Regions from separate parts of the Paenibacillus sp. EKM211P genome, predicted to be linked through region 3. Evidence: a T-box and tRNA genes for the amino acid it is inferred to sense, from the RefSeq annotation. Region 3 holds a T-box; the other regions hold tRNA genes.

Region 1 (2,271 bases), on a different contig from region 3:
CTTCACTTAGTTTTCATTACAATCAACGCACACAAAATAACCACTATAGTATATCTAACATTACTGTCTTTTTCAAGAGCAGCCCTTGAATGCTTTAACAGGTAAACGTTTCCGGTCATTAAGGAGTGTTCATTCCCGCCGCTACGAATAATCGCATCGACCGATATGCTTGCTCAAAACGGAAGCGTAGTGCATCTGTAATGCCATATATAGCGCGGGTTTCTTCTTCATTATTGTTCCCGTTCAAACTTTCCGAAACGGTCTGATGGAGTGCTGCTGCCCAAATATCCGGCATTCCGTCCTCTTCTACCAACATTGATCTATAATCTTTCGTACCGTACACGGCCATCACAAACTGTGACCACAGCTCCTGTGCAAAATAGAATAGTGTGGGCTCATGCACTTCAGTCTGGTCGGCTACCCGTTCCAAAATACGCATAATCGCCTCTGGAAACTCATCAGGCTGTAACGGAACCGTTTCAATATCGATTTCTGTCTTTTCATCCCCTCGTCTGATTTCTATCGTCCCTTCCATTCCGCGGCGTCTCAATGTCTGTAGAACACGGAATTGGAGAAGAGGATGGATTTCCCGTTCAGTAATCCAGCGAAGCAAAGCATCGTCGATCTCCGGCAGTTCCAAGTAAGATAGCTGTTCCAAAGCTAGAATCGTCTGTTCGGATAACGGTTGATCCATAGCCATCTGCAAAAGCTTGTTACCGTAGCCTGCATCCTGTTCCTGCTTAAAACGTGCATGACGGCGAGCCAACTCAACTTCACTGACTTCGTCTTCTTCCACATTGTCCGTTACCGCTCCGCTGTCAGCATACTGTGGAAATGCAGCTTCCAACCATTGTGATAGAGCGTTCCATTCATCGTATTGTTTCTGCTCCTGTCCCTGACACTGCATCAAAAAGCGCAGCATCGCCATCGCCTCTCCGTAACGTTCGTTTTCAAGCATCACCGTAAGTTGAATTTGATAGTAGTCCAGTGTCTTCGGAAACAATACGATATTATTTTCTTTTGTCGTCACCTTGGAGTCCTTTATTTTCAAGGCACCCCCTCTCCTCCGCAAGCTAAGTATTTGTAGATTATATGAGAAACAGCAGCCGAAGTTCAACCACTCGTCTTCAACATATTCACCTGTATTCTAACATACCCTTTTATAAGGCAAAAAAAACGATGTGTAGTCTGAATTTATGTGGTGTAGAGCCCAAATAAACGATAAATGCAAAATAAGACTTGAATCTTTTTCATCCATATGATATATTAATATTCGCTTGAATTTTATGTCCCAGTAGCTCAGCTGGATAGAGCAACGGCCTTCTAAGCCGTCGGTCGGGGGTTCGAATCCCTCCTGGGACGTATAGCCGAAGCTTCCTATTTAGGAAGCTTTTTTTATTTTCCAGCGAAATAGGACCCACCGTGAACGTTGGAGCCCAGCATCGTATTACAACCTATTTTAATGTAGAAAAGGCTGTTTCCGTAGCGCTGTTCGAGCGCTTGTCTGGGACAGCCTTTTAATCGAGGATATACCCATTACACCGCTTGACTGCGTGGAGTAGTAAGGAGTAATTTCAAATGAAATTAATATCTTGGAATGTAAATGGCTTAAGAGCCTGTGTAACCAAAGGATTCTATACTTATCTAAAAGAAACGAATGCCGATATTTTTTGCGTACAGGAAACGAAGCTTCAAGAAGGACAAATCCTCATGGAGAACATGGAGGAATACATGCAATACTGGAATTATGCTGAGAAAAAAGGGTATTCTGGCACAGCTATTTTCACCAAAATCAAGCCGCTCTCTGTGCATTATGGACTTGAAGAAAATGAAGAACCGGAGGGTCGAACCCTTACGCTGGAATTTGAAAAATTTTATCTTGTCAATGTGTACACACCGAATACCAAACGGGATTTATCCCGATTGCCATACAGGCTCGAATGGGAAGACCGTTTTCGCAACTATCTGCAACAACTAGACACTCTGAAGCCTGTCATCATTTGCGGAGACTTGAACGTGGCTCATCAGGAGATCGATCTCAAAAATGCCAAAGCCAACTACGGAAATGCTGGCTTCACGCCCGAGGAACGAGACCGCATGTCACAGCTGCTCAACGCTGGATTTATAGACACCTTCAGATATTTTTATCCTGATCGAACGGATGTTTATTCCTGGTGGTCCTATATGCCAAAGGTGAGAGAACGGAATATCGGCTGGCGGATTGATTACTTCCTCGTCTCGGAGCGGCTTCGTCCGCTTTTAATAGATGCG
Region 2 (2,271 bases), on a different contig from region 3:
AACAGAACAAGTTATCGAAGGACTGTATGCGCCTGGCGCAAAACCGGAGAAGGTCGTTGAAAATATTAAGAACATGCGCTTCCTGTATGATCAGGTTCGTCAATTGAAAATGCTACCTTGTCCTTACCATCGGTATTACTATATGACCGATAACATGCTTAAGGAAGAATTAGAGGAGGCCAAAAACGAAGGAACTCGGGGCCAAGTCGTCAAACGTCTGGAAGAAAGTCTGTTTGAATTGTACAAAGATCCGAATCTGGATTACAAACCAGAGGAATTATCCAAACGCGGCGGTGCGCATTACAGCGATGCTGCCTGTGAAATCATCAACTCTATTTATAACAACAAAGGCACATTGATGGTAGTTAGTACGCGTAACAACGGTGCGATTGATGATGTCCCTTATGATAGCGCCATCGAAGTAACTAGTGTCATTCGCGCGCATGGTGCGGAGCCTGTTAACTTTGGCAAATTCCCTCCAGCACAACGGGGACTGCTGCAAGTCATGAAGGCGATGGAAGAACTGACCATTGAAGCGGCGGTCACTGGTGACTATGCGACAGCACTGCAAGCCTTCACCTTGAATCCGCTCGTTCCAAGCGGCGATATCGCCCAAACTGTGCTGGATGAATTGCTGGAAGCACACAAAGAGCATCTGCCGCAATTTTTTGCTCATAAAGAGAAGGCGACAGTATAAAGCCAGAATCAATGATACTGCCGGAACACAAAAAAACTTCCTAATATTGAATTAGGAAGTTTTTGCTATACGTCCCAGGAGGGATACTCTCCCTACGGTCGAGACTGCGAAGTTTATGCTAACGATGCTTAGCTCCGACGTCCCCCCAAGGGGTTCTCATCCCACTGGAACACAAAAAAAACTTCCCAATATTGAATTAGGAAGTTTTTGCTATACGTCCCAGGAGGGATTCGAACCCCCGACCGACGGCTTAGAAGGCCGTTGCTCTATCCAGCTGAGCTACTGGGACAAAATGATAATCCATAAAACCTTATGTATTCAGTGCATTAATGATTATATCACATTTTGGGCAACTGTCAAAAGCATTTTTTCATTATACAGGAAAGCAGGCTGCAAAAGGAATCATTTGGACGCTAACGGGGTATTATGTACAAAGAACGATGCCAAAAAGGAGGGGTTAATCCGTGAGAGGCCTTTTGTCTTCACTTTGTTATTTTAGCATTTTTTTCGCACCTTTTCTGGTGCCGGTCATTGTGTGGATTGCAGTCCGGGACGAATATGTTCAGGGACACGCGAAAAAAGCCATTTTATCGCACATTTTCCCCATTATTGCGGCGATTCCGCTAGTTTATTTTATTATCACTGCCAATCATGCAGGCTCGGTTATCGGGTTTGTAATGCTATTCGTAGTGGTCTATCTCGGCGTTTTTGTCTATAACATCTACAAAGGGATCATGACGCTGCGTGAAGCGGCCTAATTCAAAAGAAGCCTCTCGCATTCGCAATTTTGACGAATACAGAGGCTTCTTCAGGGTCATTTATAAATGAGCGTTTCTCAGTTTATGACTGTTTATTTATTACCGAAGCGTCTAGGACTTCTTCGCACCTCATGTCTTACATTTTTCTCCATCACTTCTTCCGCGAACTCATTGTTATGAATATAACTGCTGCCTTTGTTTTTCTTATACTTCGCTTTGCCGTCTATGATTTCCCCCTCCTTTCACGCTGATCTGGCGATGGCGCCGGTGTCCAAATTAACAAAAGCCGAGGTAGTGCACACCATATCCTCATGCCCCGAACTCCTTGGCAAACTCTGTACTAAGCTGCCCATAGGAGAGCAACTCCCTTTTGAACTTTTCCCGTTCCTCACCAGCGGTAATGTGCGTAGAGTCCGTAAAAGCCTTGTCGGTCACTTCTTCAAATGCCGAATGCAGATTATTGTCATACCAATCCAGCTCCAGATCGGCATCATTGCGGATGATCCGTACCATGTCATAATCAGGCTGACCATCCTTCTGATTCGTAGCTGTGATATAAACCAGCAGCTCCGGGTCATCTGCGGCACCGGGACGCACTTCTACCTCAGCACAGCGCACTCCGTCAAGTTCAGTGAAGCGGCGTATTTTGGCATCCTTGATGTAGTACATTGTCTCCCTCCTTCCTCACGTGTAGGCGGGTTGCCCCATCTGTAGTTTTCGGAACGGACAGACATTTTATGCTTCATTTCGGCATATATACTGATGAACTGGGGATTTAGTTTTTGATTCATTCCAACACTGGATGAACACGACAAA
Region 3 (2,271 bases):
ACTTTCCTCCAGCAATCCTTTTGCTCTTAATTGGGCAACAACTGCCTGCATTTTATCATTGTAAAAGCTTTCCCCCAACACATGGTCAAACGAAATGTTAAGGCGTTGGTACATACGATCAAATTCACCCAGACTGACTTCAACAAAAAACTCCCATAGTTGTTGAGCCTCAGTATCCCCGTGCTCCAAACGTCGGAACCATTCGCGACCTTCATCCTCCAAAGACGGGTCATGCTCAGCCTCCTGATGAAAACGGACATATAGCTTCAATGATTCCCCGATCGGATCCTGTTGTAGCTGCTCTTCATTACCCCATCTTTTATAGGCCGCAATTTGCTTGCCAAATTGTGTTCCCCAATCCCCTAGATGATTCACACTAATCGGTACATATCCGGTTTCACCAAGTATGCGATACAAGGCGGCACCGATAACAGTAGAGCGAAGATGACCGATACCAAATGGTTTCGCAATATTGGGCGAGGACATATCAATTACTACTCGCTGTCCATGCCCAATATTGGGCTTGAGAAACTCAGTCTTGCTCAATTCAGCTAGCATCGGTGGAATATGAACAGATCGATCCAATGTAATATTTACATAGGCACCCGATGCTGTAGCGGTTAGACCCGCTTCATGGCTTACTAGCTCTGCCAATTCCATTGCAATATGCTGTGGAGACTTTCGAAATTTCTTAGCCAGCACAAAACAGGGAAACGCCACATCTCCCCATTCAGGCTGCGGAGGCACCTCGAATAAAGATAAAACTTCTTTCTCCTCCAAGCCCGTATGAGCTAAAATAGCTTGGGTAGCAATCATCAACAACATGTTCCTCTCTCCTTCTTTTTATAGGATCTAACAAAAAAAAGCCCTCGCCTCTTGATATAATCAAGAGACGAGAACTTCGATATCCCCGCGGTACCACTCTTTGTAAATCGGTTGTGTAGATAAAGCTAGCTTACACAAATCGCGATTTCACTCCATTGACAAATAACGGTGTCAGCCGGGTTGATCTACTAGAAGTTCTTATCGTTGGATCAACCGTCTCCCGGGTGCGCTTCACATCGGATTTCATACCGGCTTCCACCTCTTCCGGCTCGCTGTAATGATACGGTTCCGTTGCTACTCTCCCGTTCCTTGACGTTAATTCCCACCATTATACAAACCTATTTAGTAGAAAGCAACCTTTTATTCCCTCTTCAGGGACTAGTTCTGTATATGTAATTACACTGCCACCAATTGGCGACAAGCCTCAACACAATGACGGCAGGCCTCTGCACAATGTTTGCAATGATTATGGGAATGCTTGCTGCATTCAGCAGCACATACCTCACAGGCTTTGGCGCATAGCTCACAGATTTCCTCGGCAAAATCCGTTCCGCGCTGCAACATTTGAGCAGCAAACCCACATATCTCTGCGCATTCCCTACTCACTCGAATACATTCACGCAGCATAGCTAAATCATATTCCTTCAAACTTGCTACATAGCATACATTGCAAGCGTTCATACATTCCAGGCAAGCATCCACGCATTTTTGGTATGAATGATTCATAATACATTACCTCCCAGTTGTTGATCCTGCTGTACTATTACCCGCTGAGCCTTGAAATTAATCAATTGATGTTCGCGCTTTCAACAAAATAAACCCAGAAAATCCCGACTTATGTAAGGAAGTGTATTATATTCCAAGGTGCAAGCGCAAGGATATTAATCACATAACTTTTTATCCCTCGTTTCTGACTTGCATCCAGTCGGTCATTCCTCTATTGTAAAAAAAGAATATGCTTAACCATGAATCAAGGAGTGAAGATTGTAATGAACATAACATCTGTAGAGGAGCACCGACGGGAGTCTCCGCAGCAGGTTAACTGCATGGTCGTGACCGTCTCTGATACACGAACCATGGAAACCGATACTGGGGGCCGACTGCTCAAGGAACTACTAGAAACGAATGGGTATAAGGTTGTTCGATATGTTATCGTCAAAGACGACTATGAGGGTATCCGGCAGTTGGTAACCGAAGCTGCAGCACATGAGGACATCGAGGCTGTACTTTTAACAGGTGGTACTGGCATTTCTCCGCGTGATACTACATATGAAGCCATCTCCTCTTTACTGGATAAGGAACTACCTGGCTTTGGTGAAATCTTCCGTTACTTAAGCTTTGCTGAGGACATTGGATCAGCAGCTATATTAAGCCGGGCTGTAGCGGGTACTGTGGGCCAAACAGCTGTGTTTTCTATGCCTGGCTCCCGCGGAGCCGTTCGTTTGG

Evidence for each region. The T-box of region 3 lies ahead of argS (arginine--tRNA ligase). A T-box ahead of a tRNA ligase gene usually reads a tRNA of that ligase, here a tRNA-Arg.
Region 1: it encodes a tRNA-Arg, which carries the amino acid that the T-box ahead of argS (arginine--tRNA ligase) is inferred to sense. The anticodon was not compared.
Region 2: it encodes a tRNA-Arg, which carries the amino acid that the T-box ahead of argS (arginine--tRNA ligase) is inferred to sense. The anticodon was not compared.

The regions. Positions count from the first base shown of each region.
Region 1 is NZ_JAAMNS010000022.1:48,817-51,087, forward strand. It holds gene G9G57_RS23390 (hypothetical protein) at 119-1,051, opposite strand; tRNA gene G9G57_RS23395 (tRNA-Arg) at 1,289-1,362, shown strand; gene G9G57_RS23400 (exodeoxyribonuclease III) at 1,579-2,271, shown strand, end outside.
Region 2 is NZ_JAAMNS010000023.1:51,224-53,494, reverse strand. It holds gene G9G57_RS23795 (6-phospho-beta-glucosidase) at 1-697, shown strand, start outside; tRNA gene G9G57_RS23790 (tRNA-Arg) at 913-986, opposite strand; gene G9G57_RS23785 (DUF4870 domain-containing protein) at 1,162-1,455, shown strand; gene G9G57_RS23780 (hypothetical protein) at 1,765-2,124, opposite strand.
Region 3 is NZ_JAAMNS010000017.1:31,912-34,182, forward strand. It holds gene argS (arginine--tRNA ligase) at 1-825, opposite strand, end outside; T-box leader at 886-1,144, opposite strand; gene G9G57_RS20755 (four-helix bundle copper-binding protein) at 1,222-1,551, opposite strand; gene G9G57_RS20760 (MogA/MoaB family molybdenum cofactor biosynthesis protein) at 1,815-2,271, shown strand, end outside.